One region of the Streptomyces sp. C1-1 genome, then DNA from elsewhere that is predicted to be linked to it. Evidence: riboswitches for the same ligand, from Rfam matches in the RefSeq annotation. Region 1 holds a riboswitch; each other region holds the start of a gene.
What was found. A riboswitch is a leader RNA that binds a small molecule or an ion and turns the genes downstream of it on or off. The one in region 1 is predicted to bind cyclic di-AMP.
Positions count from the first base shown of each region.

Region 1 (7,279 bases):
ACTGAGGACGACGAGCTCCTGCACCTGCACTGGGGCCCCCGGATCGCCCTCGCCGACGCCGAGGCCCTCGCCGTACGCCCGCTGCCCGACTACCGCCCCTTCGAGTCCCCGCTCGACGGCCGTGAGGAGTACCCGGTCGAGGGCGGTCCGCGCTTCGTGCGGCCCGCCCTGTCCGTACGCTCCGACGAGCGGCGCGGCACCGAGTGGCGCTTCGAGGCGTACGAGACGGTGGGCGACCATCTCCGGCTGAGGTTCCGCGACGGCGGTCTCGCGATCACCCTGCACCACCGGATGCGGCACGACGTCGTCGAGCGCTGGGTGACCCTCGACAACGAAGGCCCCGGCCCCCTGGAGCTGCTGCGCGCGGACGCCGCCACCTGGACGCTGCCCGACCGCGACGGCTGGCGGCTGTCCCAGCTGCACGGCCGCTGGGCCGCCGAGTCCCGGCTCACGAGCTCCCCGCTCACCTACGGCGAGAAGATCATCGGCAGCCGCCGCGGGCACACCGGACACCAGCACCTGCCCTGGGTCGCCCTCGACACCGACGCCACCGAGGAGCGCGGCGAGGTCTACGGCTGCGCCCTCGGCTGGTCCGGCTCCTGGCGCATCGCGGTGGCCCAACTCCCGGACGCGCGCGTGCAGATCACCGGAGGCGCCGGATACGACGACTCAGGGCTGCTGAACCTGGCGCCGGGGGAGTCCTATACCACCCCCGTCTTCGCCGGACTGTGGAGCGACGGCGGCTTCGGCGGGGCGAGCCGGGCCTGGCACGCCTACCAGCGCGCGTACGTCGTCCCGGACGCTGACCAGGACCGCCCCGTGCTGTTCAACTCCTGGGAGGCCACGGAGTTCGACATCTCCGAGGAGCAGCAGGGGGCCCTCGCGCGGCGGGCCGCGGCGATCGGCGTGGAACTGTTCGTCGTCGACGACGGCTGGTTCGGCACGCGCACCAGCGACCGGGCCGGACTCGGCGACTGGACACCCAACCCGGACCGCTTCCCCAAGGGCCTGGCGCCGCTCGCCGACTACGTGCACGCACTGGGCATGCAGTTCGGCATCTGGGTCGAACCCGAGATGGTCAACCCGGACAGCGACCTCTACCGCGCCCACCCCGACTGGGTCCAGTTCCAGCCCGGACGCAAGCGGACGGAGCTGCGCAACCAGCTCGTGCTGAACCTGGCCCGCGAGGACGTCCAGGAGTACCTGTGGGAGCGGCTCGACGCACTCCTGACCAGCGCTCCGATCGACTACGTCAAGTGGGACTTCAACCGCTGCTTCACGGACGCCGGGTGGCCGGGTGACGGCTATCCGCAGCGACTCTGGGTCGACCACGTCCGCGCCCTGTACGCACTCCTGGACCGGCTGCGGGCGGCCCACCCCGGTGTCGTCTTCGAGTCCTGCTCGGGCGGCGGCGGACGGATCGACCTCGGCATCATGAGCCGTACGGACCAGGTGTGGACCTCGGACAACACCGATCCGCTCGACCGGCTCGCCATCCAGCACGGCTTCAGCCAGATCCACCCCGCGCGCGTGATGGCCGCCTGGGTCACCGACAGCCCCAACACCCAGCTCAACGGGCGCGTCAGCTCGTTGCGCTTCCGGTTCGTCAGTGCCATGGCCGGAGTGCTCGGGGTGGGTGGGGACCTCACGCAGTGGACCGAGGAGGAGCTGGCCGAGGCCCGCGACTGGGTCGGCCTCTACAAGGAGATCCGGCCGCTCGTCCAGCACGGCGAGCTCCACCGCCTCAGGCCGCCGACGGGCGGGCTGAGCGCGGTGCAGTACGTGCGCGGGGACGAGACCGTCGTCCTCGCCTGGCTGCAGGCGCAGAGCTACGGCGAGCCCGTACCGGCCCTGCGGCTGCGTGCTCTCGACCCGACGGCGTCGTACGAATGCCTCGAAACGGGCGAAGTGCATCGAGGTGGCGTATTGCTGCACCATGGCCTGCGTACCGGACTTCGGGGCGACCTCGATGCGGCAGTTCTCCGCCTGCGCCGCATCTGACTCTTCTGTCCGAATTGCTGCGTTGATTGGGCTTCATTCCAACTCGCGCTGCGACAAGGGAAGCTGGAGCAGTGTCACGTGAGCAGCGTCATATCCGTGACGGTGCGTACCTCGTCATGCTCACGTAATCAATCTGTCTTTCCTGCGGATTGAAGAATGGCCTGAAGCGGAAATTCACGGAGAGTGACCGTGGATTTCCGCGGAGGATCAAGAGAAACGCATTCACGGGGAACCGTCGCTTGTCCCTTCGCGTCTTCGTCGCTTACGTTCCACACCAATCCGGACGGACGCCCAATCCTGCCGCCGCCCGGAGCCCGCACCAACTCACCCGTGTACGGCAGGAGCGGGGGACCCACAGGTACAACGCCTGTTCCGGTCTCCGGAACGGCTAGGGGTACAGCCGCGACCAGCGCGCGGCCGGGCATCTCCAGCCCGCACCCGACAGCTCACCTCGCAGGCGCCGGAGAGGAATTCGCCATGCCCGCGAAGGGTAAGCACCGCCGCCCGAAGCCCCAGCGCTTCACCCGCTCCATCGCCGTCGCCGGAACCGGCGGCGCCGCGCTCGCCCTCCCGCTGATGGGTGCCACCGGCGCCCACGCGGCCACCGCCCAGTCCGCTTCCCAGTCGGTTTCGGAAAAGGCCGTGCAGTCTCTTCCGAATACCGTCAAGAAGGCGACCGAAAAGAAGAACACCGCCTCCGAAAAGGCGGTGCACGTCTATTCGGTGCGGTCCGGCGACTACCTCTCGAAGATCGCCGAGGAGCAGCACGTCAGCGGTGGCTGGCACAAGCTCTACGCCGACAACCGCGCCGCCGTCGGCGACGACCCGTCGCTCATCCACCCCGGTCTGAAGCTCTCGATCGGCAAGAAGGCCGCGACGGGCACCACCAAGTCCTCCACGGCCAAGTCCTCGTCCTCGCAGGGCTCGACCACGCCGAAGGAGCGCTCGTCCTCCTCCGGTGAGGGCACCACCCGCAGCGCCGCCGCGACCACCACCGCCGCCACCGGCTTCCAGCTCCCCGTCTCCGGCGCCACCGTCGGCACCGGCTACCACGTGGCCGGCAGCATGTGGTCCAGCGGCTACCACACCGGCGTCGACTTCGTCGTCCCCACCGGCACCTCCGTCAAGGCCGTCGGCGCGGGCACGGTCGTCTCCGCCGGCTGGGGCGGCGCATACGGCAACCAGGTCGTCATCAGGCTCGCCGACGGCTACTACGCCCAGTACGGGCACCTCTCGCAGCTGTCCGTCTCGGCCGGCCAGAGCGTCAGCGCGGGCCAGCAACTCGGCCTGTCCGGCGCGACGGGCAACGTCACCGGGCCGCACCTGCACTTCGAGATCCGGACCACGCCGAACTACGGCTCCGACGTGGACCCGGTCGCCTACCTCCGCTCCAAGGGCGTCGCCGTCGGCTGACCCCCCGCCGCCACGCCGCCCGACACGCCGCCGAAGGCCGGACCCCGATCCCCGGGTCCGGCCTTCGGTGTGTCCGCGGGGTCGACGACGGGGCGGGCGCACGGCCGTGTGGCGGTTGACCCGTCAACAGCCCTGAACAGAGCGTTATTCCGACCTTGGCCAACACTTTGGGAGTGGCTTATGTCACCGCCCGTCAACCCCGGCCTACGGTCGCGTAGGTCACATTCGAAGGTGAATAGTGACGGCTGTGGCAGACGATTCGAAGAATGACAGCAGATCAGTGATCGGGTCGTACGTTGCGGTGGGGGACAGCTTCACCGAGGGCGTCGGCGACCCCGGCCCCGACGGGGCCTTCGTCGGCTGGGCGGACCGCTTCGCGGTGCTCCTCGCGGACCGGCGTCCGGAGGGCGACTTCAGCTACACGAACCTCGCCGTGCGCGGCAAACTGCTCGACCAAATCGTGGCGGACCAGCTCCCGCAGGCCGTCGAGCTCGCCCCCGACCTGGTCTCCTTCTGCGCGGGCGGCAACGACATCATCCGGCCGGGCACCGACCCCGACGAGGTGGCCGAGCGTTTCGAGCGGGCGATCGCCCGCCTCACGGCGGTCGCCGGCACCGTCATGGTGACGACCGGGTTCGACACCCGTGGCGTGCCCGTGCTGAAGCACCTGCGCGGCAAGATCGCCACCTACAACGGGCATGTACGGGCCATCGCCGACCGGTACGGCTGCCCCGTGCTCGACCTGTGGTCGCTGAAGTCGGTGCAGGACCGCAGGGCCTGGGACGGCGACCGGCTCCACCTCTCGCCCGAGGGTCACACGCGCGTGGCGCTGCGCGCCGGGCAGGTCCTCGGCCTGGAGATCCCGGCCGACCCCGACCAGCCCTGGCCGCCGCTGCCGCCGCGGGGCACGCTGGAGGTGCGGCGGGACGACGTGCAGTGGGCGCGCGAGTACCTGGTGCCGTGGATCGGGCGTCGGCTGCGCGGCGAGTCGTCCGGCGACCACGTCACGGCGAAGGGCGCGCTGTCACCCGAGGACATCAGGACACGGATCGCCTCCGTCGCCTGAGGGCGGTGGGGTCTCCCGGTCACTCGGTCTCGAGGTCTCCCGGTCCCCCGGTGAGAGTCGGGGGACCCCTGGAGCGGGCGCGCCCTCACGCCTGCGAAGTGGTCAACGCCGCTCGTTCCAGGCCCAGTTCGCGGGCCAGGGCCTCGTCCACCCACTCCTGTGCCCGGGTCCGGGGGACGGCGCCGGCGTACGAGGTCAGCTGTACCGCCAGGCCGTCCAGCAGGGCCGTCAGACGCAGGGCCGTGCCGAAGGGGTCGGGGCAGTGGAACTCGCCCGCGGCCACGCCCTCCGCGATGACCTCGGCGAGCGCCGCCTTCCACCGCTTGTCGAGGTCCCGCGCCACCTCCCGCAGCGCGGGTTCGCGCAGCGCCGCCGCCCAGCCCTCGATCCACAGCCGCCAGCCCTTGGCCTGGCCGGTCGGCGCGTACCAGCGCACGGCGGCACGCAGTCGCCGTAGCGCCGTGGTGCGACGGCCGAGCAGCTTGCGCAGATGGGCGAGGTCGTCCTCGGCGGCGTAGGTGAAAGCGGCGGCGACCAGCTTCTCCTTCGTCGAGAAGTGGTACAGCACCAGGGCGTTGCTGACACCGAGGGCCGACGCCACGTCGGCGATCCGGACCGCCGCCACGCCCCGCGCCTCGATCTGCCCGATGGCCGCCCGCAGCAGTTCCTCACGCCGCTCGGCCACGCTCAACCGCACTCTCGCCACGCGGTCAGCCTATTCCGTCGTCGCTGCCGGCGCCGGGTCGGACCGATGTTTGACCAGTTCCACCGGGTACAGCTCGGTCCTGGCGATCGCCGCGTCGCGCTCCCCGGACAGGGACGTGCGGCGCTCGTCGGCCATGAACCCGTCGTAACCGGCCCGCGAGGCGAACTCGATCAGCTGGATCTCGTCCGGGCGGCCCTCGGCGCCGTCGGCCCGGGCGCGCTGCAGAATCCGGCCGTCGTGCCGGCCCAGCAGGGCCAGCACCTTGTCCTCGTACGCGGCCAGGGCCTCGGCGGCGCCGGGACGGGCCCGGAGCAGACAGCACAGGCGAATCCTCATGGTCCGCGTCCCTGTCCGGGGTCACCCTCAACTCCTGCCCGACCGGCCGCCGATGGTCGACGAGGGGCCTTCCGGCCCCGGCCCGTTCAGCGGTACCAGCCGAACCGCTCCGCGATCACCGGCAGCCGGTCCCCGACGATGGCGTGGGCGGCCGCGCGCGGGGTCGTGCCGTCGGCCTCCGCGCGGACCAGCATCTGGTCGACCAGGGCGCGCATCGAGCGGCGCGTGTGGGCGAACGCCTCGTCCGCGTCCGGGCCGATGTCGCCGAAGAGAGTCCACCACCACCAGGCGTTGGTACCGGAGTTGACGACGACGTCGGGCAGCACGGTGACCCCGCGCGCGGCCAGCAGCTCCTCCGCCTCGGGCAGCACGGGCATGTTGGCCGCCTCGACGATCCAACGGGCCCCGATCCGCTCCTGGTCCGCCGTGTCGATCGCGTACGAGACGGCCGCCGGCACCAGCACCTCCGCCTCGGCCGCGAGCCAGGCGTCGCCCGGCAGTTCGCGGTCCCCGGGCCGCAACACCGCACGGTCCACGGTGCCGTACCCGTCGCGCGCGGCCAGCAGCGACTCCACGTCCAGGCCGGCGGGGTTGGCGATGGTGCCCTTGATGTCGGCCACCGCCACGACCGAGAGCCCCGCGCGCGCGAGGAAGCGCGCCGTGGCCCCGCCCATGGTGCCCAGGCCCTGCACGGCGACCCGCGTTCCCGCGTGCGGCACGCCCGCCCGGTCCAGGGCGGCCAGCGCCGACTCCGCGACACCGCAGCCGCCGACGAGTTCGTCCAGCCCGATGCCGTCCACCTCGACGGCGAACGCTTCCGCGAGCCGCCGCCGTGCCGTCACCTCGTCGTCGAGCAGCGGATACACCGCCTGGATCGAGGAGACGAGCCCCGCCTCGGCCGCCGCCCGGTCCACCGTGTCCTGGGTCAGCCCGAGGTCCTCACCGGTGGTCCAGAAGTCCTCGATGTACGGCTTCATGGCGCGCAGGTAGCGCACCAGCAGTCCGTACGCCCCCGCGTCCCGGGGATCGCAGTCGATGCCGCCCTTGGCGCCGCCCAGCGGGACGTAACGGCCCTCGGGGTTGTAGTGCAGCGCCTCCTTCATGGTCATCCCGCGGGCGAGCCCGGCGACCTCGTCCAGCGTGCAACCGGCCCGCATGCGCAGTCCGCCGCTGGCGACACCGCGGACCAGCCGGTCGACGACCAGGAAGCCCTGGTGGCCGGTGACGTGGTCGGTCCAGGTGAGCGACATCAGGGGAGCGGTCATGAGGTTTCCTCGGAGACGCCGATCAGAGGGGACCGGGTGGTGGGGAGGGGGAGAGTACTACTGAATCGTCGGTCAGTATCGAGAGGGTGCTTCCGGTTGTCAACGGAACCCGGGGAACGGGCGTGCTCGCCGAGCCGGCAAGGCTCAGCGCCGGCGGCGGGAATGGGCGCCGGGGATTCCCGGTTCCCCAGGTGGTGGGTTCGCTTCCTGTGGGAGGCGGGCGCCGCGGTGCAGCAGGTGAGCCGGGGAGCAGCAGCACGACCTCTGCCTCGCAGAGGTCGCGAGCGGCCGCATCTTTGGGCTTTCCTTGGAAAGAGCCCGCCGGGACCGCATGACTCGGGTGTTGTCAGTGGAGCCGACCATAATGGAATGCCTCACCGACTCCACCTGGAGGTAGCGTGTCCGGTTTCCGTCCCCTGAGCTCCGGGCTCAAGGCGCTGCAGCCCGAGGCTTTCGGCGCGGATCCCACTGGTGAGCGTCTGGCGCGCATTC
Region 1 is NZ_CP189826.1:2,099,028-2,106,306, reverse strand. Features, by position in the region: gene ACQF4J_RS09670 (alpha-galactosidase) at 1-2,001, shown strand, start outside; cyclic di-AMP (ydaO/yuaA leader) riboswitch at 2,317-2,474, shown strand; gene ACQF4J_RS09665 (M23 family metallopeptidase) at 2,479-3,414, shown strand; gene ACQF4J_RS09660 (SGNH/GDSL hydrolase family protein) at 3,695-4,480, shown strand; gene ACQF4J_RS09655 (TetR/AcrR family transcriptional regulator) at 4,566-5,186, opposite strand; gene ACQF4J_RS09650 (hypothetical protein) at 5,196-5,522, opposite strand; gene ACQF4J_RS09645 (Glu/Leu/Phe/Val dehydrogenase dimerization domain-containing protein) at 5,609-6,787, opposite strand; gene ACQF4J_RS09640 (MBL fold metallo-hydrolase) at 7,186-7,279, shown strand, end outside.

Region 2 (7,279 bases), 920 kb from region 1:
GCGGTGGCGCAGGTGCGGGGCGGTGGCCTTGAGGGCGACGGGGTAGCCGATGCCGTCCGCGGCCCGGACGGCGTCGTCCGGGGCGAAGGCGGGAACGGCCCTGCGTACGTCGATGCCGTAGCGGCCGAGGAGCTGGTGGGTCTCCTCGGTGCCCAGGGTGAGGCCCTGTCCGCGCGCGAGCAGGCCGTCGATCTGCTCGGCGGCGCCCTTCTCGTCGATGTCCTCGTACTCGGGCACCCGGCCGGGCTCGGCGGCCTCGCGCCGCCACTGGGCGTAGTTCACGGCTTCGGCGAGGGCCCTTACGGCGCGCTCGGCGGCGGGGTAGGCGGGGATGAGGCGGGATTCGGCCGGGGCGCTCGCGGCGGGGGTCGCCGGGGTCGTGGGGGGCAGCATCTGGGAGGGGCGCGGCCGGGCGCCGGAGGGGGTGCTCGAACCGGTCTGGGGTGCGGTGCTCGCCGCGGCGGACAGGGCTTGGGCGAGCCCGCCGAGCTCCACGTGGACCACCAGCACGGGCTTGCCGGGCACGGCCTGGGCGGCCGACCGCAGCGCCTCGGCCAGCTCCGCGTCGCCGGGCGAGGCCTCTCCGATGGCCGGGATCGCCGTCACCACGACCGCGTCGCAGGAGTCGTCCTCCAGGGCGTGCAGCAGCGCGGTGTGGAAGTCCCCGGCGGAGGCCTCGGTGGTCAGGTCCAGGGGCCGCTGCGGCCTGAGGCCCTCGGCGAGACAGGCGTCGTAGGTGAGCAGGCCGAGCGACTCGGAATTGCCCAGGATCGCCACCCGGGGTCCGGCCGGCAGCGGCTGGCGGGCGAGCAGCAGTCCGGCGTCGACCAGTTCGGTGATCGTGTCGACGCGGATGACGCCGGCCTGCCGGAGCAGCGCGGAGACCGTGGCGTGCGGCAGCCGGGTGGCGCGTACGGCGTGGCCCTGCGGCGCCGAACCGGCGCCCTGGACCACGACCAGCGGCTTGGCGGCCGCCGTGCGCCGCGCGAGGCGCGTGAACTTGCGGGGGTTGCCGATGGACTCCAGGTACATCAGGACGACGTCGGTGTCCGGGTCGTCGTACCAGTACTGGATGAGGTCGTTTCCGGAGACGTCGGCGCGGTTGCCGGAGGAGACGAAGGTGGACACGCCGGTGACGCCGGTGACTCCGCCGCCGCGTCGGTGCAGCCGGGACAGCAGGGCGATGCCGATGGCGCCGGACTGGGCGAACAGGCCGATGCGGCCGGGGCGGGGCATCTGGGGGGCGAGGGAGGCGTTGAGCCGTACCTGCTCGGAGGTGTTGATGACGCCGAAGGCGTTCGGGCCGATGATCCGCATGCCGTACGCGCGCGCGTGCCGGACGAGTTCGCGCTGGCGCTCGCGTCCCTCGGGGCCGCTCTCGGCGTAGCCGGCGGAGATCACGACGAGTCCCTGCACGCCGTGCTCGCCGCACTCGGTGACGACCTGGGGGACGTGCTCGGCGGGCACGGCGACGACGGCGAGGTCGACGGTGCCGTCGATGTCCTGCACCGAGCGGTGGGCGGGGACGCCGTCGAGTTCCTTGAGGTCCTCGGGGAAGGCGCCGTTGACGGCGTACAGGGGCCCGGCGTAGCCGGCGTCCCGGATGTTGTCGAGAACGCTGCGGCCCACTCCCCCGGGCGCGCGGCCGGCGCCGACGACGGCGACGGAGCCGGGTGCCAGCAGGCGGCGTACGGAACGCCCTTCGGCGCGCTGCTCGCGCGCGCGTTGCACGGCGACGGAGCGGTCGGTGGGTTCGAGGTCGAACTCCAGGCGGACGACGCCGTCCTCGAAGTGGCGCTTCTGGGTGTACCCGGCGTCCGTGAACACCTTGATCATCTTGGTGTTGGCGGGCAGCACCTCGGCGGCGAAGCGGCGGATGCCGCGCTCGCGGGCGACGGCGGCGATGTGTTCGAGGAGGGCGGAGGCGACGCCGCGGCCCTGGTGGGCGTCCTGGACGAGGAAGGCGACCTCGGCCTCGTCGGCGGGTGCGGACGCGGGCGTTCCGTCGGCGCCGATGCGGTCATAGCGTACGGTGGCGATGAACTCGCCGCCGACCGTGGCCGCGAGTCCCACCCGGTCCACAAAGTCGTGGTGCGTGAAGCGGTGGACGTCCTTGGCGGACAGGCGAGGGTAGGGCGCGAAGAAGCGGTAGTACTTCGACTCGTCCGAGACCTGCTCGTAGAAGCTGACCAGGCGATCTGCGTCATCAACGGTGATGGGGCGGATGCGCGCGGTGCCGCCGTCGCGGAGCACCACGTCGGCCTCCCAGTGGGCGGGATACTCGTGCCGGTCCGACGCGATCTGCATGGGCCCCAGAGTACGGCTCGCGTCCGACAGCGGCGCGAGGCAGTCTGTGGAGAACCGAAGAGGACGTCGATCGGGCCGAGGCCGCGGCCCGACCACCCACCCCGGACGGAACGTGAGTACCGCTCCGGAGACTCTTCACGTTGTGGGAAACTGGTCTAGACAACCCTGAAAACCGAAGGGCAGCATCACATGGCTGAGCGCCGCGTCAACGTCGGCTGGGCCGAGGGCCTCCACGCCCGCCCCGCTTCCATCTTCGTCCGGGCCGCCACGGCCGCAGGTATCCCGGTGACGATCGCCAAGGCCGACGGCAACCCCGTCAACGCGGCCTCCATGCTGGCCGTCCTGGGTCTGGGCGCCCAGGGTGGCGAGGAGATCGTCCTCGCCTCCGACGCCGAGGGCGCGGACGTCGCCCTCGACCGTCTGGCCAAGCTGGTCTCCGAAGGGCTCGAGGAGCTTCCCGAGACCGTCTGATCGCGGCACCACAGAAGGGCTCGTCCGAATTACCGGGCGGGCCCTTCGCATTTCCTGTGCCGGGGTCGGAAATTCTCGACGGCGGGCAGCTTGAATTAGCCCCCTCGAATTCCCTTCCCTTTGTATACGGCGCTCGTGTTAATGCCGCAGGCTCGACATGTTTACGGCGTGTTGCGAGTTCCTCACACCGTTCGCGCCGCCGAACCGCAGCCGGTGCGCGGCCGTCGAGCGCTCGGTGTGCAGGCTCGTGATCGCCCGCGCGCGGTCGCCGTCGCCCCGGGCCACGGCGTCGACGATCGCGCCGTGCTCCGCCCAGGACTCCGCGGGGTTGGCCGGCGCGTCCACCGCGTACATCCAGGCGATCTTGTGGCGCAGCTGGGTCAGCATCGACGTCAGCGCGGGACTGCCCGAGGCCTGGGCGAGCGTCTCGTGGAACCAGCCGCCCAGGGAGCGCAGATCCTCGCTGCCGCCCCTCCTGGCCCGCTCCTGGCCCAGTCTGACCAGGCCGCGCAGGACCTTGAGGTGGGCCTCGGTGCGCCGCTGGGCGGCCCGGGACGCACCCAGCGGCTCCAGCAGCATGCGCATCTCCAGCAGGTCGGCGGCCTCCTGCTCGGTCGGTTCCGCCACGCACGCGCCCGCGTGCCGGCGGGTCACCACGAAGCCCTCGGCCTCCAGGGTGCGCAGGGCCTCGCGGACGGGGACACGCGAGACGCCGTAACGGCGGGCGAGGAGTTCCTCGGTGAGGCGGCCGCCACGCTCGTAGACACCCGCGACGATGTCGTCCCGGATGGCCGTGCACACCGAGTGCGCCGGAATACGCATGACCGACCTCCGTCTTAATCCCCGTGAAACGTCGACGATTGACGTTGTGTCCAGCGACTCTATTGCAATGAGCCGGAATTTCCGACGGCAGGCCGGAATCCATGGATATTTTTTGGACACCGGGGCGACAGAAACGACGAAGACCCCGGCTCGGGGGAGCCGGGGTCTTCGGAGTATGGCGGCGCGTCGCTAGACGTTCACACCGTGCGAGCGCAGGTACGCGACGGGGTCGATGTCCGAGCCGTACTCGGGGGTCGTCCGGGCCTCGAAGTGCAGGTGCGGTCCGGTGGTGTTGCCGGTGGAGCCGGAGAGACCGATCTGCTGGCCGGTGACGACCTTCTGGCCGACGGAGACGCCGATGGACGACAGGTGGCCGTACTGGGTGTACGTCCCGTCGTTCATCCGGATCACGATCTGGTTGCCGTACGCCCCGCCCCAGCCGGTCTGGACGACCGTGCCGTAGCCCACCGCGTGGACGGACGTACCGCTCGCGGCGTGGAAGTCGATGCCGGTGTGGCTGCCGGAGGACCACAGGGAGCTGCTGGCCTTGTAGCCCGTGGAGACGTACGAGTTGGAGATGGGCGCGACGAAGGAGTTCAGGCGCTTGCGCTCGGCCTCACGGGCGGCGCGCTCCTTGGCCTCGCGCTCCTTCTTGGCGAGCGCTTCGGCCTTCTTGCGCGCGGCTTCCTCGGCGGCCTTCTTGCGGGCGGCCTCCTCGGCGGCCTGCTTCTGGGCCTCGGCCTGCGCGTCGATCTTCTCGGCGATCGAGTCGCCGATGCTGATGACGGGGGTGAGGCCGGTCTGCTCGACGGCGTCGACGGAGTTGTCCGCGGCGAGCGCGGGGGCCGCGAGAGCGCCGATCACACCGGTGGTGGCGAGGGCCGCGACGCCGGCGACCTGGGCGGTGGAACGCTTGATGCGGCTGGGACGACGGTGCTTCCCGGTGGCGCACATGAACGCCATGTAGTGGCTGTTCCTTTCCTTCCCTCTCGCCTACCGGGTTAGCTGACGGGTTCGGAGCAGGAAGGTCTCCTACGGACCCCCTCGCGGCTCGCGCGGGCGTCCGATTCACCCCAGGGACTACGTGGGTCCCCGGCTCCCCTGGCTCGCGCCGTACGGGGACTCGGCGATGACTGCCCGGTGCCGCGGGTGCGGCGCAGTGCCTGACGGACAGCCCGGACGACGCTAAGCGGGGCGCCTTTCAATCCCCAAACGGATCACGGCTTTTGTAGCGCATCCCACAGGGCAGACGGGCATCTCTCCTTCAATTACGCGCCAATTCGGACATAGGAGGGCCCTGGTGACAGGTCAGTCACCAGGGCCTCCCACGCGCGCGTGCCGCTACTCGGCGGACACCACGGTCACTTCACCGATGCCGAGCGCCTCCACCGGCTCCTTGATCTGCGCCGCATCACCGACGAGGACGGTCACCAGACGGTCCACCGGGAACGCGTTCACGACCGCCGCGGTGGCCTCCACCGTGCCGGTCGCGGCGAGCTGCTGATACAGCGTCGCCTGGTAGTCGTCGGGCAGGTGCTGCTCGACCTGGTCTGCCAGTGTGCTCGCGACCGCCGCAGCGGTCTCGTACTTCAGCGGCGCCACGCCCACCAGGTTCTGCACCGCGACGTCGACCTCGGCGTCGGTGAGACCGCCCTCGGCGAGCGTGCGCAGCACCTTCCAGAGGTCGTCGAGTGCCGGGCCGGTGTTCGGGGTGTCGACGGAGCCGCTGATGGCGAGCATCGACGCGCCCGTGCCGTCCGGGGCGGACCTGAGGACCTGCCCGAACGCGCGCACACCGTAGGTGTAGCCCTTCTCCTCGCGCAGGACGCGGTCCAGGCGGGAGGTGAGGGTGCCGCCGAGGCAGTAGGTGCCGAGCACCTGCGCCGGCCACACGCGGTCGTGGCGGTCGGCGCCGACGCGGCCGATGAGCAGCTGCGTCTGGACTGCGCCGGGACGGTCCACGATGATCACGCGCCCGGTGTCGTCGGCGGTCACCGGCGGCACGGGACGGGGCTCGGCCTTCGAGCCCGTCCAGGTGCCCAGGGTCTCGCCGAGCAGGGCGTCCAGGTCGATGCCGGTGAGATCGCCGACGACGACCGCGGTGGCCGTGGCGGGCCGCACATGGCGGTCGTAGAAGGCGCGTACGGCGGCCGCGTCGATCTTCTCGACGGTCTCCTCGGTGCCCTGACGCGGGCGGGACATGCGCGAGGTCGCCGGGAACAGCTCCCTGGAGAGCTCCTTCGCGGCGCGGCGGGAGGGGTTGGCCAGCTCGTGCGGGATCTCGTCCAGGCGGTTGCGGACCAGCCGCTCGACCTCGCCGTCGGCGAACGCGGGCGCCCTGAGGGCGTCGGCGAGCAGGCCGAGCGCCTTGGCCAGGCGGGAGGCCGGCACTTCGAGGCTGAGGCGGACGCCGGGGTGGTCGGCGTGCGCGTCGAGGGTGGCGCCGCAGCGCTCCAGCTCGGCGGCGAACTCCTCGGCGGAGTGCTTGTCGGTGCCCTCGGAGAACGCGCGCGCCATGATCGTGCCGACGCCGTCGAAGCCGGCCGGCTCGGCGTCCAGGGGCGCGTCCAGGAGCACCTCGACGGCGACGACCTGCTGGCCGGGGCGGTGGCAGCGCAGCACGGTCAGGCCGTTGTCGAGCGCCCCGCGGGTGGGTGCGGGGAACGCCCAGGGCCTCGCCTCGCCGGCCTGGGGCTGCGGGTGGAACTCCATCGTGGCGAGCTCGCTCACTTGGCCGCCTCCTCGTTCTTGTCGCCGGCTTCGACCGTGGCCTCGGCCTCGGGGTCTTCGGGAGGATCCGCGTCCTCGGCGACCTCTCCGGAGACGGGTTCGTAGACGAGCACCGCGCGGTTGTCGGGCCGCAGGCGGGCCTTGGCGACCTCCTGGACCTCCTGGGGGGTGATCTCCAGGACGCGCTGGACGGCGGTCAGGGCGAGCTGCGGGTCGCCGAACAGGACGGCGAAGCGGCACAGTTCGTCGGCGCGGCCCGCGACCGTGCCCAGCCGGTCCAGCCACTCGCGCTCCAACTGGGCCTGGGCGCGCTCCATCTCCTCGCTCGTGGGGCCCTCCGCGGCGAACCGGGCGAGTTCCTCGTCGATGGCGGCCTCGATGACCGGCACCTCGACGTCACCGGACGTCTTCACGTCCAGCCAGCCCAGGGAGGGGGCCCCGGCCAGGCGCAGCAGTCCGAAGCCGGCCGCGACGGCGGTACGGTCGCGCCGCACGAGCCGGTTGTAGAGGCGGGAGGACTCGCCGCTGCCGAGAACCGTGAGCGCCAGGTCGGCGGCGTCGCACGCGCGCGTGCCGTCGTGCGGCAGCCGGTAGGCGGCCATCAGGGCGCGCGCCGGCACCTCCTCCTCGACGACCTCCCGCAGCTGCTCGCCGATCACGTCGGGGAGCGTGCCGTCGCGGGGCGCGGGCTTGCCGTCGTGCCCGGGGATTGAACCGAAGTACTTCTCGACCCAGGCGAGCGTCTGCTCGGGGTCGATGTCGCCGACGACCGACAGGACGGCGTTGTTGGGCGCGTAGTAGGTGCGGAAGAACGCGCGCGCGTCCTCCAGGGTCGCCGCGTCCAGGTCGGCCATCGAGCCGATCGGGGTGTGGTGGTAGGGGTGGCCCTCCGGGTAGGCGAGGGAGGTCAGCTTCTCGAAGGCGGTGCCGTACGGGACGTTGTCGTAGC
Region 2 is NZ_CP189826.1:3,016,719-3,023,997, forward strand. Features, by position in the region: gene ACQF4J_RS13640 (GNAT family N-acetyltransferase) at 1-2,307, opposite strand, end outside; gene ACQF4J_RS13645 (HPr family phosphocarrier protein) at 2,497-2,778, shown strand; gene ACQF4J_RS13650 (GntR family transcriptional regulator) at 2,917-3,600, opposite strand; gene ACQF4J_RS13655 (M23 family metallopeptidase) at 3,790-4,563, opposite strand; cyclic di-AMP (ydaO/yuaA leader) riboswitch at 4,576-4,739, opposite strand; gene ACQF4J_RS13660 (M16 family metallopeptidase) at 4,942-6,330, opposite strand; gene ACQF4J_RS13665 (M16 family metallopeptidase) at 6,327-7,279, opposite strand, start outside.
Region 2: it holds a riboswitch for cyclic di-AMP, as region 1 does, so the genes downstream of both, ACQF4J_RS13655 (M23 family metallopeptidase) here and ACQF4J_RS09665 (M23 family metallopeptidase) in region 1, are expected to answer to the same signal.

Region 3 (7,279 bases), 6.4 Mb from region 1:
CGCACGGCCGCGTCGGTGGCCGCCTTCATGTCGACCGCGTGGTCCAGCTGGACGACCCCGATGGCACCCAGGACGCGGACGTCCCGCACCCCGGGCAGCTCGCGCGCCGGCGCCAGCCCCTCCCGCAGCCCCGACTCGATCCGCTTGACCTCCGCGAGCCAGTCCTGGCCCAGCAGCAGCTCGACCGAGGCGCAGGCGACGGACGCCGCGAGGGGGTTGCCCATGAAGGTCGGGCCGTGGGCGAGCACCGGGACCTCGCCCCGGGAGATGCCGTCGGCCACGCGCGCGGTGCACATCGTCGCCGCCATCGTCAGGTAACCGCCGGTCAGCGCCTTGCCGACGCACATCACGTCCGGCGTCACCGCCGCGTGCTCCGCCGCGAACAGCGCGCCCGTGCGGCCGAAACCGGTGGCGATCTCGTCGAACACGAGAAGCACGTCGTGCGCGTCGCACGCCTCGCGCAGCACCCGCAGATAGGCGGGGGAGTGGAACCGCATCCCGCCCGCGCCCTGCACCACCGGCTCGACGATCACCGCGGCCAGCTCGTCGGCGTGCTCGGCGATCGCCGAGCGCAGCGACTCGGCGTACGCCTCCTCGTACTCGGCCGGAGGCGCGTCGACGAACACCTGCCGGGGCAGCACCCCCGTCCACAGCTCGTGCATCCCGCCCTCGGGGTCGCACACCGACATCGGCTGCCAGGTGTCGCCGTGGTAGCCGCCGCGCCAGGTCAGCAGGCGCTGCTTGCCGGTCCGGCCCAGGGACCGCCAGTACTGCAGGCACATCTTCACCGCGACCTCGACAGACACCGAACCGGAGTCGGCGAGGAAGACGTGCTCCAGGCCGTCGGGCGACATGTCGACAAGGAGCTTCGCGAGCCGTACGGCGGGCTCGTGGGTGAGCCCGCCGAACATCACGTGGCTCATCCGGCCCAGCTGCTCGCGCGCGGCCTCGTTGAGCACCGGGTGGTTGTAGCCGTGGATCGCCGACCACCAGGACGACATGCCGTCGACCAGCTCGCCCGAACCGTCCGCCAGGCGCAGCCGCACCCCGCTCGCGGCCTCGACGACGAGCGGTTCGACCCGTCCGGGCATCGGCCCGTACGGATGCCACACATGCCGCCGGTCGAGCTCCAGCAGCTCGGAGACGGGCAGGTCAGGCATTGGGCGCGAGGTCCGTTCCGGCACCACGCCGACGTACGGCGACCAGGTCGGTGCGGGGCTCGTTGGCCGCCGGCACGGCAGCGGCCGTACCGCACACCGCGGCGCCCTCGTGCGACCCGCACCCGGCGCCCTCGTGCGACCCGCACCCGGCGCCCTCGTGCGACCCGCAGCCGGCGTCCCCGTGCGACCCGCAGCCGGCGTCCCCGTGCGACCCGCAGCCCCCGCCCGCGTGCACCCGGTGCTCGGGCAGGGTCACCTGGTCGGCGCCCTCCACCTCGAAACCGGCGTCCGCGATCATCTCCAGGTCGGCCTTGCCCGCCTGGCCCTCGGTGGTGAGGTAGTCGCCGAGGAAGATCGAGTTGGCCAGGTGCAGGGCGACCGGCTGCATCGAGCGCAGATGGACCTCGCGGCCGCCCGCGATGCGCACCTCGATGTCGGGGCAGACGAAGCGGACCATCGCCAGGATGCGCAGACAGCGCTGCGGGGTGAGGTTCCACTCCTCGGCCAGCGGGGTGCCCTCGACCGGGATGAGGAAGTTGACCGGCACCGAGTCCGGGTCCAGCGCCCGCAGCGAGAAGACCACGTCGACCAGGTCCTCGTCGCTCTCGCCCATGCCCGCGATCAGGCCGGAGCAGGCGGACAGACCCGCCGCGTGCGCCTTGTTCACGGTGTCGACGCGGTCGGCGTAGGTGTGCGTGGTCGTGATGTCGCCGTACGTCGACTCCGACGTGTTGAGGTTGTGGTTGTAGGCGTCCGCGCCCGCCTCGCGCAGCCGCTCGGCCTGGCCGTCGGAGAGCAGACCGAGGCAGGCGCACACCTCGACGCCCTCGTTCTGCTCCTTGATCGCCTTGATGGTGCCCGCGACCCGGTCCACGTCACGGTCGGTCGGACCGCGCCCGGACGCCACCAGGCACACCCGCTTGGCGCCGCCCGCCAGACCGGCAGCGGCGGCCTCGGAGGCCTGCTCCGGCTTGAGCCAGGTGTACTTGAGGATGCCGGTGCTGGAGCCGAGCCGCTGGGAGCAGTAGGAGCAGTCCTCCGGACAGAGCCCTGACTTGAGGTTGACGAGGTAGTTGAGTTTCACCCGGCGCCCGAACCAGTGCCGGCGCACCTTCCCGGCCGCGGCCACCACATCGAGCACGTCGTCGTCGGAAGTGGCGAGGACGGCCAGAGCTTCCTCGCGGGTCGGCAGCTCGCGCCGAAGCCCCTTGTCCACCAGCGTGTTCAGCAGGTCCATGAGAGCCGATCCTGTCCTACGGAGCCGCTCCGGGCCAAGGAGAGATTGAACAAGACGTGCGCTTCGACGTGTGGGTATTGCCACATCATGGGGTGCGGACGGTCCGGCTAGTGTCTGTCCACTGCCTACAAAAGCACCCGGAGGAGTCATGGCGTTCGGCTGGATCGACGAGCAGGCGGAGCTGCGCCGCCGAGCCGGGCTCGTACGGCGGCTGCGTCCGCGCCCGGCCGACTCGCCGCTCCTCGACCTCGCGAGCAACGACTACCTGGGGCTGACCCACCATCCCGAGGTCGCCGAGGGCGCGGCCGAGGCCGCCCGGACCTGGGGTGGCGGCTCCACCGGCTCCCGCCTCGTCACCGGTACGACGGAACTGCACGCCGAGCTGGAGCGGGAACTGGCCGACTTCTGCGGCTTCGAGGCGGCGCTGGTCTTCTCCTCCGGCTACGCGGCCAACCTCGCCGCCGTCACCGCGCTGGCCCCGCACGGCTCGCTGATCGTCTCCGACGCGGGCAACCACGCCTCGCTGATCGACGGCTGCCGGCTGGCCCGGGGCGGCACGCAGGTCGTGCCCCACTCGGACCCGGAGGCGGTGCGCAAGGCGCTGCGGACGCACGACGGCCCGGCCGTCGTCGTCTCCGACACGGTCTTCTCGGTCGACGGGGACGCGGCCCCGCTGGCCGCGTTCGCCGCCGCCTGCCGGGAGCGGGGCGCGGGTCTGCTGGTCGACGACGCGCACGGGCTCGGCGTCCTGGGCGACGGGGGCCGGGGTGCCGCGTGGGCGTCGGGCCTCGCGGGCGACGCCGACGTGGTCGTGACGGCCACGCTGTCCAAGTCGCTGGGCAGTCAGGGCGGAGTGGTGCTCGGCCCGGCCAAGGTGATCGAACACCTGGTCAACGCGGCCCGGACGTTCATCTTCGACACGGGTCTGGCGCCCGCGGCGGCGGGGGCGGCCCTGGCCGCGCTGCGGCTGCTGCGCCGCGAGCCCGAGCGGGCGGCGCGGGCACGCGCGGTGGCGGCGGAACTCCACGCGCGGCTGACCGCCGCGGGCCACGAGGCGGTGCGTCCGGACGCCGCGGTGGTCTCGGTGCGCGCGCCGTCCCCGGAGGGGGCCGTGCGATGGGCGGCCGACTGCCGTTCGGCAGGCCTCGCCGTGGGCTGCTTCCGTCCTCCTTCCGTTCCCGACGGCATCTCACGGCTCAGGCTGACCGCCCGCGCGGACCTCTCCGGGGCACTGATCGAACACGCGGTGAGGGTGATCGGCGAGACGCGACCATGAGTCGGCGTGACACGGCAGTGTGCCGCGCGATCACGGACTGATCAGGACCGGACGACCGTGAGGAAGCCCGCCCAGCTCTCGGGGGAGAAGAGCAGCGCGGGCCCAGCGGTGTCCTTCGAGTCGCGCACCGCGAGCAGTCCGGCCCACGGGCCGGAGTGCGGCAGTGCCGTCTCGACGCAGTTGTTCGCTCCCGTGCTGTAGCTGCTGCGCAGCCACCGCACGCCGTGCACTTCGGTGCTGGAAGGTACGTTCCGAGGCAGAGCTGACATGGTGCCTCCTTACGCGCCGTCAAACTGTCGCGGCGATGTAATCCAACGAGTCCTCGGGTGAAAGGGCGTGAATCCGAAGGGCGTTGAAGGCCTGTGTATACGCCTCCAGGTCTTCTTTCCGTTCGAGGTAGAGGCTACTCGTCAAGTGGTCGAGAACAACCACGTCCAGATCAGAAGTGCTCGAAAATGAGAAGATTACGAAAGGGCCTGTGACGCCGACATGTGCCCCGGCAGCGAACGGCAGTACCTGAAGCCGCACTTGGGGCAGACGGGCCGCTTCCAGAAGCCGTTCCCGTTGCCGTGCCATGACGTCCGGACCGCCGATCTCCCGGTGCAGAACCGCCTCGTCCAGGACCGCTGCCAGCCTCAACGGCGGATCCGAACGCAGTACGTCCTGCCGGGCCAGCCGCACCTCGACCAGAGCGTCCAGCCGTTCGTCGTCCAGTCCGTCGACCGCCGCCCTGGTGACCGCACGCGCGTATTCGGGCGTTTGCAGCAGACCGGGCACGACGGACGTCTCCAGCGTGCGCATCGCGCTCGCCTGCGACTCGAGGCTGATGAAGTCTCGATAGGTGGGCGGGAGAATTCCGCGATAGGCGTGCCACCAGTGGTGCCGCCCGACGCCCTCGTCGGAGCCCGCCAACACCAAAAGCAACTCGCGCAGTTGGGAGTCCGCGACGGCGTAGGCGTCGAGAAGTAACCGCACATCGGCCGGTTTCACCCCGCTGGCGCCGGTCTCGATCCGGCTCACCTTGGACTGGTGCCAGCCCACGAGCCGGGCCGCCTCGCCACTGGTGAGACCCGCCCCCGTGCGCAGGGCGCGCAGTTCGGCGCCCAGCTTGCGGCGGCGCACCGCGGGACCGTTCTGCATGCGGTACTCCTTACTCCTTCCGGGGCGCCCAAATACGGTCTCAGGTCGTAGAGTTCACCGTTTTGAGCGACAGATATATGCATATCTTGGTGGATCGCCACCCGTGACCGTCGCGGTAATGGCAGTCTGGCGAAGAAGCACCAGTCCGGGACCGTACTCGAACCATCCGCTCCATGTCGGACTCCGGTCCCGCGGGAAAGGGACGACGTCGTCATGGCAGACCACCTGGAAGCATCCGTCACTCTGCCGAGCGAGCCGGCCTCGGTCTCCGCCGCCCGCGGCTACGTGGTCACCACACTGGTGGAATGGGGTCTGCCCGCCCACACCGAGGCGGCCGAGACGATCCGCCTCATTGTCTCCGAACTGGCCACCAACGCGGTACAGCACACCTTCGGGCAGTCTCCCACCTTCACGGTGGACCTGCGACTGGAGCGTGACGAGCAACTGCGCATCGGCGTCACCGACAGCCATCCGCGCTTCCCCAAGCGGCTCCCGGCCGCGGTCCAGCAGGACAACGGACGGGGCATGGTGATCATCCGCTGGCTGGCGGCCGAGTGCGGCGGCAGGCTGCGAGTGCGGCCCACGAGAGAGGGCGGCAAGACGGTCTCCATCGAACTGCCGTGGACCGTTCCGGCCCAGCCCGTCACGGCGGGGCAGCAGGAGCCGTGAACCAAGACGCCCAGGCGCGATGCGCCTGGGTGCGGAATGTGGAGCCCCGTGGGGGTGACGGCAGGTCAGGAGGCCGCCGCCCCCACGGGAGAGTCAGCTGACCCGGCCGTACCAGACGCTGCGGGTCCAGATCTTCTGGAGCTTCACGACGTCCCCGGTCTTCGGGGCGTGCCAGATCTTCCCCTTCCCGGCGTAGATGCCCACGTGGTAGACGTTCGATCCCGAGTGGAAGAACACCAGGTCTCCGGCCTTGCGGTGGCTCGCGGAGATGTGGTGGGTCTTGTTGTACTGCTGGGCCGCCGTTCGAGGCAGTGTCTTGCCGGCCTTCTTGAACGAGTACAGCGTGAGCCCTGAGCAGTCGAAGCGGCGCGGTCCGGTGGCGCCCCACTTGTACGGGGATCCCTTTTTGGACGCCGCTACCTGAAGTGCCTTCGTCGCCGTCGTCGCGGCCGAGGCGTCGGCGGCGACGCCCGGGATCACGACGGAGCCGCCCACGGCGGCGAGGGTGAGAGCCGAGGCCGTGCCGGCCCGGACCATCAGCGACGGGACACGATTGAGCGCAGTCATGCGCAACCCTTCGTCAGCCGCCTGTGAAGGATGACCTGTCGGATTCGGGCTGGCGAAGTTGCCCGGCCGCATGCGCGGCTTCACCCCAAGGGCTGCTCGGAACGGTCATGGCGTGACCGTGCCGGCGACCCGTCGTGCTTGGGTCCTCCACTCCTGCCGATCCACTCCTGTCGACCGGTCATCCAGGCGGCGGCAGGACTCGGCGTCCGCCCGGATCGCCCCGCCGCTGCGGCGGGGGCTTGTCGTCAGACAGGGATCTTGACTCACGGATGTCCGAAAATCCCAATGGAATCGGGGATTTGTGGCGTTACTCACCACTCACCCGTTCGGGTGGACACCCTGTTTTTCGAACAGCCGTCGCGAGTCCGAGGAGCCCCGGACCAGCGGCGGAACGTCCCATTCCGCCCCTCGGCTACGCGTGTTGCGCAACCGGAGGGGTCCCGAAACAGCAGCCGCGTCTACTCCAAAAGGGGGTACGCCGTTTGGTGCGTTTCAGCCTCGGTCCGGACGCTCGGATCAACTGTCGGACCGCGGCGGCACGATGACCCGCGCCGTGCGCCGCTCACCGTCCAGCACCCGCATGGCCCGGCCCAGCGTGGGGGCGTGCAGTTCGGTCTCCCCCCGCTGGTGCATCAGCACCAGGGCGTCGCGCAGTTCGGCCGCCTTGGTCACCAGCGCCTGAGCCGCGCGCAGTCCTCGGTACGTGTCACCGTGGTGCGCGGGGTTGATGCGGCCGAGCAGGTCGACCACGTCGAGGTAACGGTCGATCAACTCGCCCTCGGCACGCGTGAGGGCGGGCAGCGGCGGGAGCTCGGGTGGAAGCACCGGCCGCTCACCTCCCCGTGGGTGGCGCGAAGGTGGACCTGCGGCTGGGGACGATCCGGTCCACCAGCCCGTACTCCACGGCCTCCCGGGCGTCGAGGATCTTGTCCCGCTCGATGTCCTCGGCCACCTGCTCCCGGGACCGCCCCGTGTGCCGCACCAGCATCTCCTCCAGGCGGGACCGCAGCCGCGACAGCTCGTCGGCCTGGATGGCCAGGTCGCTGGCCTGTCCCTGCACCGGTTCGTACAGCGCGGGCTGACGGAGGACCATGCGCGCGCCCGGCAGCGCGGACCGCTTGCCCGGCGTCCCCGCCGCCAGCAGCAACGCCGCCGAGGAGCCCGCCTGCCCCAGACAGATCGTCTCCACGTCGCAGCCGACGTACTGCATCGTGTCGTAGATCGCCGACA
Region 3 is NZ_CP189826.1:8,450,597-8,457,875, forward strand. Features, by position in the region: gene ACQF4J_RS38480 (adenosylmethionine--8-amino-7-oxononanoate transaminase) at 1-1,160, opposite strand, end outside; gene bioB (biotin synthase BioB) at 1,153-2,397, opposite strand; gene ACQF4J_RS38490 (8-amino-7-oxononanoate synthase) at 2,546-3,673, shown strand; gene ACQF4J_RS38495 (DUF397 domain-containing protein) at 3,715-3,942, opposite strand; gene ACQF4J_RS38500 (helix-turn-helix domain-containing protein) at 3,962-4,813, opposite strand; gene ACQF4J_RS38505 (ATP-binding protein) at 5,027-5,482, shown strand; gene ACQF4J_RS38510 (C40 family peptidase) at 5,576-6,049, opposite strand; cyclic di-AMP (ydaO/yuaA leader) riboswitch at 6,053-6,248, opposite strand; gene ACQF4J_RS38515 (hypothetical protein) at 6,566-6,874, opposite strand; gene ACQF4J_RS38520 (ATP-dependent Clp protease proteolytic subunit) at 6,882-7,279, opposite strand, start outside.
Region 3: it holds a riboswitch for cyclic di-AMP, as region 1 does, so the genes downstream of both, ACQF4J_RS38510 (C40 family peptidase) here and ACQF4J_RS09665 (M23 family metallopeptidase) in region 1, are expected to answer to the same signal.

Region 4 (7,279 bases), 2.2 Mb from region 1:
TGAACTTCTTGACGGCGTTGGTGGACCGCGCGGCCATGCCGTACGCCTCGTCGACGCGGCGCAGCGCCTGCGGGAAGCTGATCCTCTCGCGCTGGGAGAGGGCGTCGATCATCGCCTCGGCGCGCTCGCCGATGCCGCGCTTGGGGACGTTGAGGATGCGGCGCAGCGGCACCGAGTCCTCCGGGTTGGCCAGCACCCGCAGGTAGGCCAGGACGTCCCGGACCTCCTTGCGCTCGTAGAAGCGGACGCCGCCGACGACCTTGTAGGGCAGGCCGACGCGGATGAAGACCTCTTCGAAGACACGGGACTGGGCGTTGGTGCGGTAGAAGACGGCGACATCGCCGGCCTTCGCGTCGCCCGCGTCGGTGAGACGGTCTATCTCGTCGGCGACGAACTGCGCCTCGTCGTGCTCGGTGTCGGCGACATAGCCGGTGATGCGCGCGCCCGCGCCCGCGTTGGTCCACAGGTTCTTGGGGCGGCGGGACTCGTTGCGCTCGATGACCGCGTTGGCCGCGCTGAGGATGGTCTGCGTGGAGCGGTAGTTCTGCTCCAGCAGGATCGTCGTCGCGTCCGGGTAGTCCTCCTCGAACTGGAGGATGTTGCGGATCGTCGCGCCGCGGAAGGCGTAGATCGACTGGTCGGCGTCACCGACGACGCACAGTTCGGCGGGCGGGAGGTCGTGCTCGTTCGGCGGGACGTCCTCGTCGTGCGCGCCGGTGCCGACGAGTTCCCGCACGAGCGCGTACTGCGCGTGGTTGGTGTCCTGGTACTCGTCGACCAGGACGTGGCGGAAGCGGCGGCGGTAGTGCTCGGCGACGTCCGGGAAGGCTCGCAGCAGGTTGACCGTCGTCATGATCAGGTCGTCGAAGTCGAGGGCGTTCGCCTCGCGCAGCCGCGACTGGTACATCGCGTAGGCCTGGGCGAGGGTCTTCTCGAAGCCGTCGGTGGCCTGGGCGGCGAAGTCCTCCTCGTCGATCAGCTCGTTCTTCAGGTTGCTGATCTTGGCGCTGAAGGACTTGGGCGGATAGCGCTTGGGGTCGAGGTCCAGGTCCCGGCAGACCAGCGCCATCAGGCGCTTGGAGTCGGCGGCGTCGTAGATCGAGAACGACGACGTGAAGCCGAGCTTCTTCGACTCGCGGCGCAGGATGCGCACGCACGCGCTGTGGAAGGTCATCACCCACATCGCGTTCGCGCGCGGGCCGACGAGCTGCTCGACGCGCTCCTTCATCTCGCCCGCGGCCTTGTTGGTGAAGGTGATCGCGAGGATCTGGCCGGGGTGCACGTTCCGCGAGCCGAGGAGGTGCGCGATGCGGTGGGTGAGCACACGGGTCTTGCCGGAGCCGGCGCCGGCCACGATGAGCAGGGGGGTGCCGGCGTGCACGACGGCCGCGCGCTGGTTCTCGTTCAGCCCGTCGAGGAGTGCGGCCGGGTCGATCGCGGGGCGCGGGGCGCCGTCGCGGTAGTGACTGTCCCGGTCCGGCGGCACGTCGAACTTCCCGCCGAACAGATCGTCCGGAACAGGCTCCGGTACGTGATCGTCCTCGGGCGGCGGCGGGGGCTCCTCGTGGCCGCGGGGGGCCTGGAGGTCCGCCAGGAAGCTGTCGTCAAAGAGGCTGCTCATCGCTCTCCGAGTCTAGGGGGCCCCACTGACAGCCCGCCGCCGCCCTGAGAACATCGCCGGATCCGATGACGCCGCGCACGCTCCCACACCCGTTCATCACGGTGCGTGACCAGCGGCGGAAGGTTGACCAAAGGTCACGAAAATGTATCGGGCATATCGAACATCGTCCTTCACATGGGCCACACGAGTTGGCTACCGTTCCGCGCAGGCCATACGACCCCCACCGGCGAACGTCGCCGGGCCGCGTGGCCTCCGCCGAGTCCGGGGCGCCGCCGCGCCGTCCGGAGCCGGGGACCCAACCGACCTTGGGGTGAATCGGCCCGACCCCCTGTGGGGCGGACCGTAGGGCAACCCTTCCGAACCACCCGCCCGAACCCGACAGCTAACTCGGTAGGCGGAACATGGAAGGAGTCGCCTCCTTTGGCGTCGCACCGCAAGTCGCGCCCCGCGGGAACGCGCGTAGCAGGCATACGCACCCCCGCTCTCGCCACGGCCACCCTCACCTCCGTGGCACTGCTGTCCCAGACGGCCAACGCAGCACCCTCCACCGACGGCCGGCCCAGCATCGAGGAGGTCGAGAAGAAGGTCGACGACCTCTACCGCCAGGCCGAGTCGGCCACCGAGAAGTACAACGCGGCCAAGGAGAAGACCACCAAGCAGCGCAAGCACGTCGACACCCTCCTCGACGACGTCGCCAAGCGCGCCCAGAAGCTCAACCAGGAGCGCGAACAGCTCGGCTCCTTCGCCGCCGCCCAGTACCGCACGGGGGCCGCCGCGCCCGACACGGCGACCTTCCTGCTCGCCGACTCCCCGCAGGACTACTTCGACCAGACGCAGCTGATGGGCCGGCTGACCTCACGTCAGAAGAGCGCGGTCGACGACTACTTCGCCGAGCAGTCGGTGACGATGAAGAAGCGCGAGGAGGCCTCCCGGAGCCTGGAGACGCTCACCCGGACACAGAGCGACCTGCAGACCGCCAAGTCCACGGTGCAGCACAAGCTCAGCTCCGCGCGCGAACTGCTGTCGAAGCTGACGGCCCAGGAGAAGGCGCGGCTCGCCGAGATCGAGAAGCAGAAGCAGGAGGAGGCCGCCCGCAAGGCAGCGGAGCTGGCCAAGCAGCAGGCGGCCGCGCAGGCCGAGGCGGCGGCCGCGGCCCAGGACAGCGGCTCCACGTCCGGTACCGGCACCGGCACTGGAACCGGCACCGGCACCGGCACCGGCACCTCGGACTCCTCGTACGCCACCAAGGCCGCGAAGGCGATCGCCTTCGCCCGCGCGCAGATCGGCAAGCCGTACGTCTGGGGCGCCACCGGCCCCGGCTCCTACGACTGCTCCGGCCTCACCCAGGCCGCCTGGAAGGCCGCCGGCGTCACGCTCCCGCGCACCACCTACGACCAGGTGAACGCCGGCACCACCGTCCCCCTCACCGACGCCCAGCCCGGCGACCTGATCTTCTTCTACGACGACATCAGCCACGTCGGCATCTACATCGGCAACGGCATGATGATCCACGCCCCGAAGCCGGGCGCGTACGTCCGCGAGGAGTCGATCTACTACGGCGGCGAGTCCATCATCCACAGCGTGGTCCGGCCGGCCTGAGGCCGCCAGAGGGGCGTACGGCTCTCACCGTGCGCCCCGCCGCACCACCACGCGCCGACGTCAGGTCCACAGCACCGCGATGAAGATGTTCGCCGTGGTGAGCGCGCCCACCAGACCGAACATGCTCTTGTCCACCGTCTCCTCGTCCCGCTTCACGTAGACCAGGCCGAGGATCACGATCAGCAGGGCCAGCTTCAGGCCGATCTTGACGTTGTTGACGTGGTGGTCGTCGGCCTGGTTGAGGCCGACCAGGATCGCGCCGGTGAGCAGCATGGTCAGCGCCCCGTGCAGCATGCCGGGGACGAAGCGGGCCGTTCCCTGCCCCATCGCCTTCATCTGGGTGAGGAAGCCGCCGAGGAGCGCGGCGATGCCGACGATGTGCAGGCCGACGAAGAGATGGATGAGTACGTCCATGAGGCCGGAGCTTAGACAGGGGCGCCGGAGGCCCCCGACACCGGCCCTCTCCCCACCCGTCGGTCGCATATATGCGCCATAGCACCCTGCCACCCTGGGGCACCCGAAAACCGGCACATCGGTCAGCGCACCGTGTGAAGCCGACGAGGCAGGGCCTGGATCACGGTCGTACCCGGTCACCCGTCGCCCCACTCACGGCAGTTCCGCACAACGCGTTACCGGACCGACACAGCCAGGTTTAGCGTCCTTCCCCAGGTGACCGGCTCCCCACCGCCGCCCGGGCCAGGGGCGGCAGTCGGCCACCACCGCCGAGAAGGTCCGACGGCGGCCTGCTCCCCCTGTGCGGGCCGCCGCCGGACGCGTAAGCCGCCCCGGACGGGGTGGTCGTACGAAAGGACGTGCAGTCCAGGTGGCAGCGCATCGCAAGCCCGGTCGGCGATCATCACTGGGCGGCAGCACCGCCCGTACGGCCTTCACGATCGCCCTGGCGGGCGCCGCCACCGCGACGGCCTTCGACGGGACCGGGCAGGCCGAGCCGCAGCTGACTCCCGCACAGGTCAAGGTGAAGGTGGACCGGCTCTACCAGGAGGCGGAGACCGCCACCCAGAAGTACGACGGCGCGAAGGAGAAGGCGCAGGCCGCCGAACACCGGCTGTCGGCCCTGCGGGACGAGGCCGCGCGCAAGACGGAGAGGCTCAACTCGGCGCGCGACGCGCTGGGTTCGACAGCGGCGGCGCAGTACCGGGGCGGCGGGCTGGACCCCGCGCTGCAGCTCGTCCTCTCCAGCGATCCCGACCGCTACCTGGACGGCGCCGAGTTCGTCGACCGGGTCGGCACCCGGCAGGCGGCGGCCGTCGCGGGCGTCCGCGAACAGCTGCGGGAGATCCAGCGGTTGCGCGGGACCGCGCGCGTCGAGCTGACCTCTCTGAAGGCACGGCAGGCCGAACTGGCCCGGCAGAAGAAGACGATCACCGGCAAGCTGGACTCGGCACGGCGGCTGCTGTCCGGCCTGTCGCCCGAGGAGCGCGCCCGGCTCGGACTGGACGGCGGCGGTGCCGGCCGCGCTTCCCGGTCGGGCACGGACGGGCGCGTCGGCCTCCAGGCGCCCGGCTCGGCGACGGCCCAGGCGCCCGACTCCCGTGCCGCGGCCGCCGTCGCGTACGCCTACGCCAAGCTCGGCAGCCCCTATGTGTGGGGCGCCACCGGCCCGGACGCCTTCGACTGCTCGGGCCTAGTCCAGTCCGCGTACCGCTCCGCGGGCGTCTCCCTTCCCCGCACGACATACGCCCAGATCGACGCCGGCCGGCGGGTCTCCCGTTCCGAACTGCTCCCGGGCGACCTGGTGTTCTTCTACTCGGGCATCAGCCACGTCGGCCTCTACATCGGCAACGGGCAGATGATCCACGCCCCGAACCCCTCGGCCCCGGTGCGGATCGCGCCGATCGACGAGATGCCGTTCGCGGGGGCGACGCGGGTGGTGTGAGCCTCAGACCAGTCGCCGGGCCGTCGCCCACCTGGTCAGCTCGTGCCGGTTCGACAGCTGCAGCTTCCGCAGGACCGCCGAGACATGGGACTCGACCGTCTTCACCGAGATGAACAGCTGCTTGGCGATCTCCTTGTAGGCGTACCCGCGGGCGATCAGGCGCAGCACCTCGCGCTCGCGCTGGGTGAGCCGGTCCAGGTCCTCGTCGACCGGCGGGGCGTCGGTGGAGGCGAACGCATCCAGGACGAAGCCGGCCAGACGCGGGGAGAACACGGCGTCCCCCTCCTGGACCCGGAAGACGGAGTTGACGAGGTCGGTGCCGGTGATCGTCTTGGTGACGTAGCCGCGGGCGCCGCCGCGGATCACGCCGATCACGTCCTCCGCCGCGTCCGACACGGACAGGGCGAGGAAGCGGACGGGCTGCTCGGCGTCGGCCATCAACGGGGCGCAGCGGCGCAGCACTTCGACCCCGCCGCCGCCCGGGAGGTGGACGTCGAGGAGGACGACCTCGGGGCGGGTCGCGGTGATGACCGTGACCGCCTGGTCGACGTCCGCGGCCTCGCCGACGACCTCGACGCCGGTCTCGTCGGTACGGCCGATCTCGGCCTGTACGCCTGTCCGGAACATGCGGTGGTCGTCGACGAGGACCACGCGCACGTGCCGCCCGCCGGCGCTCCCACCGGTCGGTTCCACGGACTCGTTCGCCTCGGTCGGATCGCTCATGACGTCTTCTCCGCCCTCTCCATCTCCAACTCGACCTCCGTGCCGCCGTCGGGCACCGCGCGCAGCCGCGCCGTGCCGCCGTTGCGCTCCATGCGGCCGATGATCGATTCTCTGACGCCCATGCGGTCGGCGGGTATCGAGTCGAGGTCGAAGCCGGGGCCGCGGTCCCGCACCGACACGAACACCGTCTTCCCCTCCACTTCGGCATAGACCTGCACCGCGCCTCCCTCGCCACCGTACTTGGCGGCGTTGACCATCGCCTCGCGCGCGGCCTGCATCTGCGCGGCGATCCTCTCGTCGAGCGGGCAGTCGCCGACCACGACGACCTCGATGGGGACGCCGTGCTTGTCCTCCACCTCGGCGGCGTTGCGCCGGACCGCGTCGGCGAGATTGGCGGGCTCGTCGGCCTCGTCCTTGCCGGTGCCCTCCGGCTTGTACAGCCAGGTGCGCAGGTCGCGTTCCTGGGCGCGGGCCAGGCGGCGCACCTCGCCGGCGTTCTCCGCGTTGCGCTGGATCAGGGTCAGGGTGTGCAGCACGGAGTCGTGGACATGGGCGGCGACCTCGGCGCGCTCCTGAGCGCGAATGCGCATCAGGCGCTCCTCGGACAGGTCCTGGGTCATGCGGACGAGGTAGGGCCCGGCGAGGAGCGTGATGCCGACGAGGACCGCGAGGGCCGCCTGCAGGACGGAGCCTAGATGGGCGGCGGAGCCCTGGAGGACGAAGATGCCGGAGACACCGGCGGTGACGAGGAGGACGCCGCCCGCGGCGCGCAGCAGGGTGAGCGTGCGGCGGCGGCTGCCGACCTCGACCCAGCGGGCCCGCCGGGCGTTGTCCGCCTGGCGCCAGACCAGTGCGACGCCCGCGCCGACGAGGACGGCGGGCCACAGGTAGGCCTTGACGCCCCCGCTGAGGTTGACGTTGCCCACGAAGACCAGGGCCACCACGACCATGAGGAGCAGCGCGACGATCTGGCCCCGGTCCGGTCTGCGGGCCACGAGCCGTCGGCGGCCGTCGGGCGAGGTCTCGGTGCTGACGAACGCCGGGGGCTTCTGCCCGCCGACGCCGCCGACGCCCAGCGGCACGAAGAACCAGAACGCGGCGTACAGCAGCGCGCCGAGGCCGTCCGCCATGAACAGGCCCACGAAGACCAGCCGGACCCAGATGACGGGCAGTCCGAGATGCCCGGCGAGCCCCCGCGCCACGCCACCCAGCCAGCGTCCGTCGCTGCTGCGGTAGAGCTTGCGCGGCGGCCGCGGTTCGACGAGGGGCGCTGCAGCGGCTTCCGGCATGCCACCGATACTCACACGGCCGGCGGACGGGGACATCAGGGTCGGCCCCCGAGACTCCCCTGATCTTCGGCGGCGCGGCCCGTCGAACGCTTCCCGGGCGCCGGCTCAGGGGCGATATCAGGGTCGGTCCAGGGTCGTCCCGACTCCCGC
Region 4 is NZ_CP189826.1:4,291,666-4,298,944, forward strand. Features, by position in the region: gene pcrA (DNA helicase PcrA) at 1-1,621, opposite strand, end outside; cyclic di-AMP (ydaO/yuaA leader) riboswitch at 1,865-2,033, shown strand; gene ACQF4J_RS19450 (NlpC/P60 family protein) at 2,042-3,220, shown strand; gene ACQF4J_RS19455 (hypothetical protein) at 3,281-3,634, opposite strand; gene ACQF4J_RS19460 (NlpC/P60 family protein) at 4,044-5,117, shown strand; gene ACQF4J_RS19465 (response regulator transcription factor) at 5,121-5,840, opposite strand; gene ACQF4J_RS19470 (ATP-binding protein) at 5,837-7,129, opposite strand.
Region 4: it holds a riboswitch for cyclic di-AMP, as region 1 does, so the genes downstream of both, ACQF4J_RS19450 (NlpC/P60 family protein) here and ACQF4J_RS09665 (M23 family metallopeptidase) in region 1, are expected to answer to the same signal.